DNA from 2 places in the Undibacterium sp. Di26W genome. Region 2 is predicted to be linked to the other one. Evidence: predicted binding sites of a transcription regulator. Region 2 holds the regulator's gene; the other holds the start of a gene.
What was found. The regulator LexA, encoded in region 2, represses DNA repair genes until DNA is damaged. The targets are predictions, from matches to a motif close to ACTGTATNNNNATACAGT.

Region 1: the regulator LexA is predicted to act here: its motif matches at 4,932-4,949, upstream of imuA (translesion DNA synthesis-associated protein ImuA).

What each region holds. Positions count from the first base shown of each region.
Region 1 is NZ_JBMPOR010000002.1:22,885-30,978, forward strand. It holds gene ACO0LM_RS02500 (Pls/PosA family non-ribosomal peptide synthetase) at 1-1,610, shown strand, start outside; one part of gene ACO0LM_RS02505 (IS5 family transposase) at 1,650-2,178, opposite strand; one part of gene ACO0LM_RS02505 (IS5 family transposase) at 2,177-2,442, opposite strand; gene ACO0LM_RS02510 (hypothetical protein) at 2,884-3,111, opposite strand; gene chrA (chromate efflux transporter) at 3,445-4,827, shown strand; gene imuA (translesion DNA synthesis-associated protein ImuA) at 4,960-5,694, shown strand; gene ACO0LM_RS02525 (Y-family DNA polymerase) at 5,636-7,195, shown strand; gene ACO0LM_RS02530 (error-prone DNA polymerase) at 7,201-8,094, shown strand, end outside.
Region 2 is NZ_JBMPOR010000018.1:97,040-105,133, forward strand. It holds gene tig (trigger factor) at 1-157, shown strand, start outside; gene clpP (ATP-dependent Clp endopeptidase proteolytic subunit ClpP) at 173-799, shown strand; gene clpX (ATP-dependent Clp protease ATP-binding subunit ClpX) at 1,046-2,311, shown strand; gene lon (endopeptidase La) at 2,565-4,982, shown strand; gene lexA (transcriptional repressor LexA) at 5,141-5,797, opposite strand; gene rpsF (30S ribosomal protein S6) at 6,062-6,430, shown strand; gene priB (primosomal replication protein N) at 6,462-6,761, shown strand; gene rpsR (30S ribosomal protein S18) at 6,771-7,055, shown strand; gene rplI (50S ribosomal protein L9) at 7,082-7,534, shown strand; gene ACO0LM_RS19675 (replicative DNA helicase) at 7,736-8,094, shown strand, end outside.

The DNA.
Region 1 (8,094 bases), on a different contig from region 2:
CTTATGCGGTATTGGAAGGTGATGTAAAAATTGAAGCTGCTGGCCATCTTGAAGGCCAGTCTGCCCTGAGCAGCGGTCAGGTCATCCCTGCATCGCGTATCTGGAAAGGTTCACCGGCACGCGATGTAGGTGCATTTGATCCGCATATCTATCCGCCCAGGCCGCAAGTCTCTGCCTGGCGTTTGGCGGGCGAGACGATCTTTTTTATATTTGGTTCTTTACTCATCAGCGCATTGTTCTTCATGCCGGTATTCCCCAGTTTTGTAACGATAGACTGGTTTGATAATTCTGAATTATTTCCTGGCCTGCAAAGCAATTCCGTGATTTTTCAGTTGGTGAAGTACTTCTTGCTGGCCTTTCCGGCAACCGCCGTGCTGATCGTCTGTACGGCGCTGCTGTCTGCCGGTATCCGCTGGAGTATTTTACCAACCTTGAAACAGGGTAATTATCCTGTGCACGGTAATACCTATTGCGGCAAATGGCTGGTCAACCAGATACAGGAATCCAGCCTGAATGTCTTGCACGGCGTTTATGCCACGGTCTATGCACCGTTCTGGTATCGCCTGCTGGGTGCCAAGGTGGGTTGTGGTGCCGAGATTTCAACAGCATTGGGCGTGGTGCCCGATATGCTGACACTGGGGGATGACACCTTTATTGCGGATGCGGTATTACTTGGGGATGAGCAAATCGATGGTGGCTGGATGAGCATGCACCCCACCGTGATTTCGCGTCGCAGCTTTGTCGGCAATGGGGCGTATATACCAGATGGCACCATATTGCCGGAAAATGTACTCATCGGTGTGCATAGCAGTGCACCGTCGAATCAGCAAATGCGTGAAGGCGACACCTGGCTGGGTTCGCCAGCGATTCATTTACCAGCACGTGAAGAAACCAAGGGTTTTCCGGAAAACCTGACCTTCCGTCCATCGGTGATCCGTCGCCTGGGCCGCGGTTTGATTGAGGCTTTTCGTATCATTGCGCCGCACGCCATGGTAATCGCTGTCGGCTACACCATCGTTCTGGATTTGATGCCTTTGGCCGGTGATGACCGCTGGAGTGAAGTTTTGTATTACCTGGTGGTCGCCGGCCTGCTGTATGGCGTTGGTAGTTTTGCCTTTGTGCTGGCGCTGAAATGGTTACTTATTTTCCGCTACAAGAAAAGCAGCGTGCCCATGTGGACGCCGTTTGTCTGGTTATCGGAAGGCATTACCAATCTGTATGAAGGGATAGCGGTACCGAATTTCATGCGCTATTTGCGTGGTACACCCTGGCTGCCGCTGGTATTCAATTTGCTCGGTTGCAAAATCGGGCGTGGCGTGTATATGGATACCACCGACATTACCGAGTTTGATTGTGTCAGCATTGGTGCCTATAGCGAAATCAATGCGCTAGCCTGTCCGCAAACCCATTTGTTTGAAGACCGCGTCATGAAAATTGATCATGTCAGCATCGGTGAACGTGTGTACATGGGGCCGCGCAGTGCCGTTCTGTATAGCGCGGTGGTGGCAGATGATGCCAGCCTGGGCGCTCTGACTCTGGTCATGAAAGGGGAATTCATACCAGCAGGTTCCAGCTGGCATGGCTGCCCTGCGGCGATGACGGGGGCGTAAGTATGCGTTACTGAGAACCTATTCGAGATCTTTTTGCGATCAATCCCGCCGCAATAGCAAAGCGAGGAATGCCAAATTGACGAATTGCAAGCTGGTATTCAATCCCCGCTCACAATTTTTCCAAAGGCGATGGCATTTCTCAATCCAGGCAAAAGACCGCTCCACCACCCACCGTTGCGGCACAACTGCGAAGGTATGAAGTTCATTTCGTTTGGCGATCTGTACCGATGCCCCTAGAATTTCATTCACCCCCTCAGCAAAAGGGCGTCCTGTATAGCCACCATCGGCAAGTACGTTGACGACCTTGCCCAAAAATTTCTTGTGCCGCACAAATGCTTCCAATGCCCCTTTTCGATCTGTAACGTCGGCTGTCGTCACGGCAAGAGCATGGGGTAGCCCTTGTGTATCAACCGCGATATGGCGCTTGATCCCCGATACTTTTTTACCCGCATCGTAGCCTTTGTATTTGGCAGTATCCGTGTTTCTTACACTTTGTGCGTCAACGATCAAAAAGCTGCTGTGTTCGTTCCGACCATGTTTGATACGGGCCGCGCCAACCTGATTTTTTTAAGGTCTGCTCCAGCAAACTCAATTCACTTTCCGACGGCTTTTCTTTCCATTGCTTGAAATACGTGTACACCGTACTCTTCGGCGGAAAATCACTAGGAATCATGTCCCACTGACAGCCGCTTTTGAGTACGTACAATATCGCGCAAAACACATCATATAAGTCTACTTTGCGTGGCTTGGTCTTCTTTCGTGCACTTAACAGCAAGCCCTCTATCTTTGCAAATTGGTCTCGGCTGATGTCGCTTGGGTATATTTTTCTCATTCCACAAGTTTACGCAATAATCCGCACATTGGCAAAAAGATCTCGAACAGCTTCTGAGAAGTAAAATCTGTTCTAAAGCAGAATTGCAAAGCCCGGCGTATCACTTAGTTTGTGATACGCCGGGCTTCGTAGCATTCGTTTTCAGATATGTATGCAAGAGTTGAGCACAGCTGCGTTTAGCGGCTCCGTGATTTCAATCTCATCAGATTTGATGTCAGACGAATGAAGATCAATGAAATAGGTCATTTTGCATACTATCATGTGTGCAGCAATTACATTGCAACGCCGCGCTATCTCTATGCCAGGCAGTCACTCATCGTTTGCATGCCCTGTTAGCTGACACAGATAATTTGATCACGCTTGACATCGTATTGACATTCATTTTCAGTAAAATAATGCTGTAGCGCTGAATACAAGCCAGATGAATCTCAAATGATACGATTACCAGTGTGCTTTGGACAGTATCACCAGCCATTTGCGGAACAACAGAATTTCCAGATGGCCTGCCTGCACGCCGGTACTGCAATCCATCATGGGGTTAACATAGTAAGAACGCTGACGAAAATCCCGGCAGACAAATATTTCACGACGGCCCAGACGCATCAAAAAGGAAGTCGGTGCGAATTGCAGGCTGAAACGTGTGTCAAAAGACTGTTCAAGGTTTGCCATAATAGTTAATCTCCATGTCGGTTACGAATGTTAGAACCTGTTTACGATCTGTAGCGAGCGAGCGTCAGCGGGGTAAGGGTAACAAAAACGCAGCGCAAAAAGCGGAATGTACTTAGGACCATGAGCATTTTGAGCAGCGCATGAGCCCCGCGTGGAATCCGATCACGCTCGCGCTTAAGATCGCAAACAGGTTCTTAGAAGAACAGTAATCAGCTTATTACACAGCATTGTTCGTCCATGAACGTACTTTACCATAAAGTACTGTATGTGCAATCAGTATTTATTCTGATGTCGTTTTCTGAGCTCATCTACAGACAAGCAAGAACATAAAGAATGACGCTACCCACTATGATGCAATCTGACCCAGCTACCCTCAAGCAGGCTACGCCACCGACCGCAGTCAGTTTTGGGCAGGCACTGCTTTTTTGGCTGAAGCTGGGCTTCATCAGCTTTGGTGGCCCTGCCGGACAAATTGCCATCATGCATCAGGAACTGGTGGAAAACCGTCGCTGGATTTCAGAACGACGCTTTTTACATGCGCTTAATTACTGCATGGTCCTGCCCGGGCCGGAGGCACAACAGCTTGCTACCTATATAGGCTGGCTGATGCATAAAACCCGTGGCGGCATTGCTGCCGGTGTGCTGTTTGTGCTGCCTTCGCTGCTGATACTGATCTTTCTGTCGTGGGTCTACATCGCCTATGGTGACCTGAGTCTGGTGGCCGGTTTGTTTTACGGTATCAAACCGGCGGTCACGGCGATTGTGGTACAGGCGGCCCACCGCATCGGTTCACGTGCGCTTAAAAACAATTACTTATGGGGTATTGCCGCAGCTGCTTTCATGGCGATTTTTGCCCTGGATATCCCTTTTCCATTCATCGTCCTACTGGCGGCACTCACTGGCTATATAGGTGGCAGGCTGGCACCGGAACAGTTCAAGACTGGGGGTGGCCACGGCAATACCAACACTTCCTATGGCCCAGCATTGATTGACGACGACACGCCCACACCCGTGCATGCCCGGTTTGGCTGGGGCCGGCTGTTATGGGTGCTGATCACAGGCATAGCATTGTGGGCTATCCCCATGGGTCTGCTGACGGTGGCTTATGGATGGAACCATACACTGACGCAAATGGCATGGTTTTTTACCAAGGCAGCCCTGATGACGTTTGGCGGTGCCTATGCGGTACTGCCTTATGTATATCAGGGGGCAGTCAGCGGCTATGGCTGGTTGACACCAACGCAGATGATAGATGGCCTGGCGCTAGGTGAAACCACACCTGGTCCATTGATCATGGTAGTGGCATTTGTGGGTTTTATTGGCGGCTATGTGAAGGCCGTGTTCGGGCCAGACTCGCTCTTCCTGGCTGGGGCAGTCGCTGCTGCACTGGTGACCTGGTTTACCTTCCTGCCTTCGTTTCTGTTCATCCTGGCTGGCGGGCCACTGGTGGAATCCACCCATGGCGATATCAATTTCACCGCCCCGCTGACGGCAATTACGGCAGCCGTGGTAGGTGTCATTCTGAATCTGGCCTTGTTTTTTGCTTATCACGTGATCTGGCCCCAGGGATTTAGCGGCCCGCTGGACTGGATATCTGCCCTGATCGCCATCGCTGCCGCCATTGCCCTGCTGCGTTTCAAGCGCAATGTGATCCATGTCATAGGTGCATGTGCCGTCATAGGCCTGGCTGTCACGACAGTCAAGTCACTAAGCTGACGAGACCAACAGAAACTTTGCAAGACAGCAAGCATGCAATAAAGCTGCAACAGATGCAGATCAGCCGCGAGTTTGTGTTTGAAGTTTTAGGCAGAATTACATATACTGTATATTTATACAGTATAATCTATTATGCCCAGTATTTCCCCACTTGTCGCCGAAGGTATACATCCCGCATTGTGGCGTGCCTCACAACTGGCGCGTGGCCATGGTGCTTATCTGGATACCGGTTTTCCTGAATTACGTCTTGAATTGCCTGGTGGCGGCTGGCCTTTGGGGCAATTGACAGAAATTCTATTGCCCACCGCCGGCATTGCTGAACTGACGCTATTAAAGCCGGCCCTGAATCAATTGCAGGGTCGCCCCATTATCTTACTGACACCACCTTATACGCCGCAGGCACTGGCATTGTCCTGTGCCCATTTACAAACCTCGCAGTTGATCTGGATCACTTGCAACAAGCAGTCAAATGCACTCTGGGCCGCCGAACAGGTGTTACGCAATGGCAGTTGTGGTGCCCTGCTGTTCTGGCAAACACAGATACGCAGTGAAGCACTGCGTCGCCTGCATCTGGCCGCCCAAAGTTCGGATATCTTTTTTTGCCTGATGCGCAGCCTGCAGATGGCCCCATTGCCATCCCCGGCCCCATTACGATTGAGTCTGCGGCCCATCGCTGGCGGGCTGGAACTGGCAATGATCAAGCGTCGCGGTGGTTTGCGTGATCGTCCGCTGACCCTGCGTGTAGCAGCCCATCATTATTTGTATTCACATGCCCATACCAACAAAGAAACCATTACGGCAGACAGGCATGCTGGCGCAACGTCCGCCGCTCTGGCTCGCCGTACACCTGCCCATGCTCCAGCTTGAGGTGTTTGTGAAGCACTGGCCCGACGTCGAAGAAACCATGCCCAGTGCGGTACTTCAGCAGGGACGGATCAGTGCGGTCTCGAAATCGGCGCGTCAGGCTGGCGTCTATCCGGGCATGCGCACGGGTGGCGCGCAGATGCTGTTGCCTGATATCCGCTGCTTTCAGCGTGATATCCAGCAAGAGCAATTGGATTTGCTGGCCAGTGCCACCGCTTTGCTACAGTATTCGCCCCAGGTGGCGTTGGCAAAAGACGATACCATTCTCATCGACATCAGCGCCAGCCTGAGCTTGTTTGGCGGCATCCGTGCCTTGCGCAAGCGTATTCAGGCCACCATGCAAGCCCTGGGCCTGACGGCAAACACGGGGATCGCCCCGGTGGCCAGGGCGGCATGGCTTTTTGCCCGGCTGGCTGCACAAAAAAAACGGGCGGGCAAGCATGTGCTGGGCTTGAAGAAATTATCCCTGCACCTGGATCGCCTGCCCGTTGGCCTGCTGGCAGCGGCACAAGATTCGCTGGAGTTATTGCAGGGCATTGCCTGCCACAGTCTGCAAGATTTGCGGCGACTGCCACGACCCGGCCTGCAAAGACGCTGCGGTAAAGCCATCCTGCATGAACTGGATGCAGCCTATGGCGAACAAATCGAGCTGCATCAATGGCACAGCGCGCCCCCCGCATTCAAGGCCAAGGTGGAATTGCCTGACCGTATCGAGCAGGCCGATGCCCTGCTGATGTATGCCCGCAGCCTGCTGACCCAGTTGCTGGGCTGGCTGACGGTGCAGCACCTGGCGGTCAGTCATATCCATCTGGAGTTATTGCATGAACGAGGTCGCCAGGCTATTCCCCCTACCCTGTTTGATCTGAAACTGGGGCAAGCCTGCTGGCAGGAATCGCATTTACTCAGTCTGTTCAAGGAAAGACTGACACAGTTGAAACTGCACAGCGCCGTCATCGCCATCGTGCTGGAAGTCAAACAGACTAGCCCACGCGAGTTGCAGAGCGAAACCCTGTTTCCCGAACCCGGGGGCAAGGCAGAAGATCATCAACGCCTGCTGGAATTACTGGTTGCGCGCCTGGGTGAAAACGCTGTATTGAAAGCCCAGCCGCAAGCCGACCACAGACCCGATGTAGCCAATGCCTGGGTCTCGGTCATGCAACCGGTAACAAAAAAAACTGCTCTAGCCCATACCGGCCCGGCTGCCAACGCGGCTGCCAACACGGTTACCGGCATGCATGCGACAGCCAATTTACGTCCCGACTGGCTGCTGCCCAAAGCATTAGCGCTGGAAATCCGCAATCACCATCCTTATTACAAATCCGAACTGACACTGATTTCACCGGCAGAGCGAATAGAAGCTGGCTGGTGGCATGAACAGATACAGGCACGCGATTATTTTGTCGCCATAGACGCCAAAGCCGTGCGTTACTGGATTTATCGTGAACGCGCCATGGATCCGGACAGTGACCATGCAGTCTGGTTTTTACATGGCGTATTTGGGTGACCGTTATGGCGACCATTATGGCGACCAGCAGCTTACTCCCCGCCTATGCCGAATTATTCTGCATGACCAATTTCAGCTTCTTGCAGGGTGCATCACATGGCGAAGAACTGGTGGCGCGTGCCATCAGTCTGGATTACCAGGCACTGGCCATTACCGATGAATGCTCGCTGGCCGGTGTGGCACGGGCGCATACCGAAGCAAAGAAAAGTGGTTTTCCCCTGCTCATAGGCAGCCATTTCATACTCAGTGAGGAAGCAAACGCAGGTGCAGCGAATGAAACACAGGCCGCAAAAACCGGGCTGCATCTGATCGCCCTGGCACAAAACCGTGAAGGCTATGGCAATTTATGCGAATTGATCACGCTGGCACGTGGACGCAGCAGCAAAGGCAATTACCTGCTGACCAGACAGGATTTTTCAGCACCACCCGAAGCACTGCGTCATCTGACATCGCTGCCGGATTGCCTGCTGATCCTGGTACCGGCCTATCCGGCTGAACCCACTATCCTGGCCAACCAGGCCAACTGGCTAGCGCACACTTTTCCCGGACGGGCCTGGATAGGCTTGAATCTGCTGACGCAAATGGCTGATTCTTACCAGCAGGAACAGGTATACCTGGCCGCCGATCAACTGAAATTGCCTGTCGTCGCAATGGGTCAGGTCTGCATGCATGTGCGTTCACGCAAGCCCTTGCAAGACACCATGACGGCCATACGCATAGGTAAGCCAGTGGCGGAGTGTGGCTACACCCTGGCGCTGAATGCAGAACAACATTTACGGTCACGCTTGCGGCTGGCCAATATCTACCCGCGACAGGCGCTGGCCGAAACCATCCACATTGCCAATGCCTGCCATTTCTCCCTGAGCGAATTACGCTATGAATATCCGGATGAATTGATT
Region 2 (8,094 bases):
AGTCGTTAAGTATTATTTTAGCGACCGCAACCGTCTGGCTGAAGTCGAAGCCCTTGTATTAGAAGAAAACGTCGTTAACTATGTGTTGGGTAAAGCGAAAGTCACAGACAAGGTTCTGCCTTTCGACGAATTGATGGGTAACAACGCACAAGCGTAACAAAAAGGAAATCACATGACAGGCATCATCCGTAATTCGGCACTGGACACAAATATGCTGGGCATGGTGCCTATGGTGATTGAGCAGAGTGGCAGAGGTGAGCGTGCTTACGACATCTATTCCCGCCTGCTCAAGGAACGTGTGATTTTTCTGGTTGGCCCGGTCAATGACCAGGCTGCCAATCTCATCGTTGCGCAATTGCTGTTTTTGGAAAGCGAAAATCCAGACAAGGATATTTCCCTTTACATCAACTCTCCTGGCGGTTCGGTATCGGCCGGTATGGCGATTTATGACACCATGCAGTTCATCAAGCCCGATGTATCGACGCTGTGTACGGGTCTGGCGGCATCCATGGGTGCCTTCCTGCTGTCAGCTGGTGCCAAGGGCAAACGTTTCTCCCTGCCAAATTCCCGTATCATGATTCACCAGCCTCTGGGCGGCGCGCAAGGTCAGGCTTCTGATATTGAAATCCAGGCACGCGAGATCTTGTATCTGCGTGAACGTCTGAACGGTATCCTGGCCGAAAACACAGGCCGTAGCCTGGAGCAGATCGCCAAAGATACCGATCGTGACAATTTCATGTCTGCCGATGCAGCAGCGGAATACGGTCTGATCGATAAAGTTTTGACCCATCGCGCGTAAGCAGCATAGAAAAAATAAAACGCCCGCTCCTCGATGGTTCGGGCGTTTTTTTATTCTGCTCTATAATGTCGACGTGGGCTTAACTGTAATTCGACTGCAATAGGTGGTTGCCATGACGAAAGCCGTTTTTGCAGGTAATATGCGTACGGAAGAAGCTTGGGGCAGGTCGCATGGGTGTTTTGTCATCCTCGCTGTGCTGTTGACCTCGGTTTCATAGATTAATTTTGTTTATTTTATATACGTATCATGCCCGATAAAAAATCCTCCAGCGGAGAAAAGTTGCTCTATTGCTCGTTTTGCGGCAAGAGTCAGCATGAGGTTAAGAAACTGATAGCAGGGCCATCCGTATTTATTTGCGATGAGTGTATCGATTTGTGCAATGACATCATTCGTGACGAAGTGTCCGAAATTGATAATATTGCCAGTGCAAAAACCGAGCTGCCGACACCGCAGGAAATCACCGATCTGCTGGACCAGTACGTCATTGGTCAGCTCAACGCCAAACGCATTCTGGCAGTGGCGGTGTACAACCACTACAAGCGTCTGAAGCACCTCGGCAAGAAAGATGATGTCGAACTGGCCAAGAGTAATATCTTGCTGGTGGGCCCGACTGGTTCCGGCAAGACCCTGCTGGCACAAACGCTGGCACGCATGCTGAATGTACCTTTCGTGATCGCCGATGCAACCACGCTGACCGAAGCCGGCTATGTCGGTGAAGACGTTGAAAACATCATTCAAAAGTTGCTGCAGAATTGCAACTATGAAGTTGAACGCGCGCAAAAGGGCATCGTTTATATCGATGAGATTGACAAGATATCGCGTAAATCTGACAACCCGTCAATCACCCGTGACGTTTCCGGTGAAGGCGTGCAGCAAGCCTTGCTGAAGCTGGTTGAAGGTACCATGGCATCGGTGCCGCCACAGGGTGGTCGCAAGCATCCTAACCAGGATTTCATCCAGATCGATACCACCAACATCATGTTTATCTGTGGTGGTGCGTTTGACGGCCTGGCCAAGATCATTTCCGACCGTTCTGAGCGCAGTGGCATAGGTTTCTCTGCCAGCGTCAAGAGCCAGGCAGAAAAGAGCGCCAGCGACGTCATGCAGGACGCAGAACCACAGGATCTGATCAAGTTTGGTCTGATTCCTGAACTGGTCGGTCGCCTGCCTGTGATTGCTACGTTGAATGAACTGGATGAAGCGGCACTGATACAAATTCTGGTTGAGCCTAAAAACGCCCTGATCAAGCAATATGCAAAATTGCTGGAGATGGAAGGCACGGAACTGGAAATCCGTCCTGCTGCCCTGCAGGCCATAGCCAAGAAGGCGATTGCCCGCAAGACCGGCGCGCGTGGCTTGCGTTCCATACTGGAACACGCCTTGCTGGACGTTATGTATGACTTGCCTAGCCATCAGAATGTAGAGAAGGTGGTCATTGATGAAAATACCATCACCAATGGCGCGAAACCCTTGCTGATTTACCACGAACAACCCAAAGTCGCCGGTGCCTGAGTCACCTGCTTGATGTGGTAGCAAAAACATGATGGGGAGGCAACTCCCCATTTTTTATTGGTTTCCCTCGCTTTATTTCTTCGTTTTAATTTGATTCGAAGTACAATGATTTAACAAAATAATTACAGCTTCAATCGTAAAGCTACCCGGGGAAGCTCTCTGTGTGGCTTTTTTTATTGTTTTTTCCCGGAATGGGCTTGTGTTTCCGCCCAGTGCGCCAACATTGTTAACCAGTATTTATGAAAGGTGCGCCATGACGACTACTCTGATAACCGAACAAACCCAACTGCCGTTGTTGCCACTGCGTGATGTTGTTGTATTCCCGCACATGGTGATTCCTCTGTTTGTGGGGCGTCCAAAATCCATCAAGGCTTTGGAAGCTGCCATGGATCAGGGCAAGAGCATTATGCTTGCCGCTCAGAAAGCCGCTGCCAAGGATGAACCTTCGGCAGATGATATTTATGAAATTGGCTGTATTGCCAATATCCTGCAAATGCTGAAGTTGCCGGACGGTACCGTCAAGGTACTGGTCGAAGGCGCTCAACGTGCGCGCATACACAAGATCCATGATTCCGAATCCCATTTTTTCGCAGACCTGACACCCGTCGCTCTGGATGAAGGTGACGAATCCGAAGTGGAAGCGATGCGTCGCGCCATCGTTCAGCAATTTGATCAATACGTCAAACTGAACAAAAAAATCCCGCCAGAAATCCTGGCATCCCTGTCCGGTATCGACGATGCCGGTCGCCTGGCAGATACCATCGCTGCCCATCTTCCATTGAAGCTGGAACAGAAGCAGGTCATCCTGGAAATCTTCAGCGTCTCCAAACGTCTTGAGCATTTGCTGGGACAACTGGAAGGCGAACTCGACATCCTGCAGGTTGAAAAGCGTATCCGTGGTCGCGTCAAGCGCCAAATGGAGAAATCGCAGCGCGAGTACTACCTGAACGAACAGGTCAAGGCCATCCAGAAAGAATTGGGTGAAGGTGAAGAGGGTGCCGATATTGACGAGCTGGAGAAAAAAATCCTGGCCGCCAAGATGCCTAAAGAAGCCCGCGACAAGGCACAGAATGAGTTGAAAAAACTCAAAATGATGTCACCGATGTCGGCTGAAGCCACCGTCGTGCGCAATTACATCGACACCATCGTCAATCTGCCATGGAAGAAAAAATCCAAGGTCAATAATGATTTGACGAATGCTGAAAAAGTATTGGAAGACGAACACTTTGGCCTGGATAAGGTTAAAGAACGCATCCTGGAATATCTTGCAGTACAACAGCGCGTTGACAAGTTGAAAGCACCTATCCTGTGCCTGGTTGGTCCTCCGGGTGTGGGTAAGACCTCGCTGGGGCAATCCATCGCCCGTGCCACGAACCGCAAGTTCGTGCGTATGGCTCTGGGTGGCGTGCGTGACGAGGCTGAAATCCGTGGTCACCGCCGTACCTACATCGGCTCCATGCCAGGCAAGATTTTGCAAAGCCTGTCCAAGGTTGGTGTGCGTAATCCGCTGTTCTTGCTGGATGAAGTGGACAAGATGGGCGCTGATTTCCGTGGCGATCCATCTTCTGCCTTGCTGGAGGTATTGGACCCTGAACAAAATCATACTTTTTCGGATCATTACATCGAAGTCGATTTCGATCTGTCCGACGTGATGTTTGTGGCGACCTCCAATTCCTACAATATCCCGCCAGCTTTGCTGGACCGGATGGAAGTGATACGCCTGTCGGGTTATACCGAAGATGAAAAAACCAGCATTGCCCAACGCTATTTGCTGCCTAAACAAATCAAGAACAATGGTTTGAAAGAAGGCGAAATCACCGTGGCAGAAAGTGCTTTGCGCGACATCATCCGTTATTACACCCGTGAAGCCGGTGTGCGTTCGCTGGAAAGGGAAATCTCCAAGATTTGCCGCAAGGTCGTGAAAATGCTCTTGCTGAAAAAGACCGAGAAAAAAGCCACAGTCAATTCCAAGAACCTGGATAAATACCTGGGTGTGCGTCGCTATGACTTTGGCGTCGCCGTCAAGGATAACCAGATTGGCCAGGTTGTCGGTTTGGCCTGGACTGAAGTGGGCGGCGATTTGCTGACCATAGAAGCCGTAGCCATGCCGGGCAAAGGTGGTGTCATTCGTACAGGTACCCTGGGCGATGTCATGAAAGAATCGATCGAAGCAGCCCGTACTGTGGTACGCAGTCGCGCCAAGCGTCTGGGTATCAAGGCCGATGTGTTCGAGAAGAGTGACATCCATATCCACGTACCCGAAGGTGCAACACCGAAAGACGGCCCGTCTGCCGGTATTGCCATGACCACGGCGCTGGTGTCCGTATTCACCGGCATCCCGGTTCGTGCTGATGTCGCCATGACAGGTGAAATCACATTGCGCGGCGAAGTATTGCCTATCGGTGGCTTGAAAGAAAAATTGCTGGCTGCACATCGCGGTGGTATCAAAACCGTGTTGATACCAGAAGAAAATGCCAAGGATCTGACAGAGATCCCGGACAACGTCAAAAACAAACTGGAAATCATCCCGGTTCGCTGGATAGACAAAGTCCTGGAAATCGCACTGGAAACCCAGCCTGTTCCTCTGGTCGACGAGCCAGTCCCCGTAGCTGCCGCCGCAACACCGGCAACGCCAGAAACACCGGCGGATACGACAGTGGTGAAACACTAGGCTTAGGGGGTGTCGGCGTATGCCGGCAGACTCTGCTAGCCAATAAAGAAAAGCGCCCGATTTCTAATCGGGCGCTTTTTTATTGATGTTGGCATAAAAGTTTGAGGACGAGCCAGGCGTGATCCGGATGAGAGGGGAGGATCACACCCAGGCTGTCCTCAAACCCAGTTTCTCATCAGGCCGACTGCCAGGCCTTCCAGAGCAAAATCTTCTTCGGTATCGCCGACCCTGATGATGGGGTAATCCGGGTTTTCTGGCATCAGTTCAATCAGGTCGCCGGTTTTCTTGTAGCGTTTGACGGTGACATCATCGCCCAGGCGGGCGACGACGATCTGGCCATTGCGGGCGCTGTCGGTTTTTTTTACGGCCAGCAAATCACCATCAAGGATGCCGGCATCGCGCATGGACATGCCGCGTACCTTCAGCAAAAAGTCAGGCTTGGCAGAGAACAGGGCGGGGTCCACATGGTAGGTGGATTCGATATGTTCGCTAGCCAGTATCGGCGAACCGGCAGCGACGCGGCCAACCAGCGGCAGGCTCAGTTGCATCAGTGCCGGATGCGGTAGCGCCATCTGTATGCCGGGGATGTGGCTGGACAGTGCGGATTCCAGCAGGCGTATGCCGCGCGAGGTGCCAGCGGCAATCTCGATCACACCCTTGCGTGCCAGTGCCTGCAAATGTTCTTCGGCCGCATTGGTGGAGCGGAATCCCAGTTCAGCGGCAATTTCTGCGCGGGTAGGCGGAAATCCGGTATTTTGGATGGCATCCTTGATCAGGTTAAGTATTTGTTCCTGGCGGGCAGTCAGTTTTAGCATGGCGTTTTCTAATGTGAATGTGCTGTATATGCAAGCAGTCTGTATTTTTATACAGTAAAGCTGAATATGCAAGTCAAAATCCGCAGAGAGTGGCAAAAATGTGAAAAATATCCTCATTCAAACAGGTGAATGAGGTGTTTGCTTGGCTAAGTCACTGATCTAATTGATCAAAATGAAAAACTGGGTTATTATTGTCGGCTTTCCTCTTCCCGCACTCGTCTTGACGCCGAGGCGGGCTATTTTTATTGTCCACAAGGAGAATATATGCGTCATTATGAAATCGTATTTATCGTACATCCCGATCAGAGCGAGCAAGTTCCTGCAATGATCGAACGCTACAAGGCAAGTGTTGTAGCGCGTGGTGGTCAAATCCATCGCGTTGAAGACTGGGGCCGTCGTCAACTGGCTTACATGATTCAAAAACTGGCGAAAGCGCACTATGTTTGCTTGAACATTGAATGCGATGCCGAAACTCTGCTCGAGTTGGAAACAGCATTTAAATTCAATGATGCTGTCTTGCGTCACCTGACAGTCAAACTGAAAAAAGCAGAAGCAACACCTTCTCCAATGATGAAAGCTGTTCAGAAGGAAGATGCTGCAAAAGCGCAACGTGTTGAAGCGCCTGCTGCTTAATTATTCATTGACAGAGGTCGTGTAAAAAATAGTGAATCAGCTGAAGCTTGTAGCCCGGATCGTAGAAAAAACCGCATTGCGGTACACACCGGCCGGTATACCGATAGCTTCTGCGACATTGATGCACAGTTCGGAAACTCGTGAGGCGAACGCAGTTCGACAGGTCGAGTTTGAAATTTCAGCAGTTGCGGCAGGGGAGATTTCCCGCCAATTCAATGAAATTGCACTGGATGTGCCGGTGGAATTTACTGGTTTTTTAGCACGCAAAAATCGCAATAGCAAAAGTCTCGTTTTTCATGTCACTGAATTCGGGACACCTTTACTAGATTAGGAGCCAAAAATGGCATTCGGTAAAAAATTCGACAAAAGCAAATTGAAGCAAAAGCGTCAGCAACAAAATCCTTTGTTCAAGCGCAAAAAATTCTGCCGTTTCACAGCGGCACATGTAGAAAAAGTTGACTACAAAGACATCGACACACTGAAAGACTTCGTGCAAGAAAACGGCAAAATCATGCCTGCACGTCTGACAGGTACTAAAGCGTTGTACCAGCGTCAAGTTGATACAGCAATCAAACGTGCACGTTACCTCGCGTTGCTGCCATACACTGATTTGCACACAGCGTAATTGACGACAAGGTAAAGGAGAAAAATATGCAAGTTATTCTGTTGGATAAAGTCGTTAATCTCGGCAATCTGGGTGATGTAGTTCGTGTAAAAGACGGCTATGCCCGTAACTTTTTGATTCCTCAACGTATGGCTCGTCGTGCAACGACAGTTGCCGTTGCTGAATTCGAAGCAAAACGCGCTGAACTGGAAAAAGTAGCAGCCGCCAAATTGGCAGCAGCACAGGCTCAAGGTGAAAAACTGTCCGGTTTGACAGTGCAAATCACCCAGAAATCTGGTGTTGATGGCCGTTTGTTCGGTTCCGTTACTAACTTCGATATCGCTGACGCCCTGACAAAACAAGGTTTCGCGGTTGAAAAAGCACAAGTGCGTCTGCCACAAGGTCCATTGAAGATCGCTGGCGATCACAGCGTTTCCGTTGCATTGCATACGGACGTAGTGGTTGACGTGATCGTTGCTGTACTGGGCGAACACGCCTAATTTGCTGCTTGCAAATTGCTGAAGAAAAAGCCGGGAATTCCCGGCTTTTTTGTTGTGTGCGGGATATTTTTCCTGGTTTTGTTGCTTACGGGATATTTGTTGCAGCGTGATTAGACGCTTGTCACAATCTTGTCACAAACAAGCTTGTTTCCCTCACGTTGTATTGTCTGGCAATTTGAATTAACGGTTATAATGCGCGCCATGAAAGCTGGTTCTGATCCTCAAGTTGACGCGATACGCGTTCCCCCCCATTCCATAGAAGCAGAGCAATCTGTCCTAGGCGGCTTGTTGCTTGACAATGCCGCCTGGGATCGTATCGCCGACTTTATCAGCGAAGAAGATTTTTATCGCTATGACCATCGCATCATTTTTCAATGCATGGTCAAGCTCATCAATGCGTCCCGTCCTGCTGACGTGATTACCGTGTTCGAAGCCCTGAGTGGCATGAACAAGGCCGAAGATGCAGGTGGCCTGAGCTACCTGAATGCCCTGGCGCAAAACACCCCCTCGGCCGCGAATATACGGCGCTATGCCGAAATCGTGCGTGACCGTGGCGTATT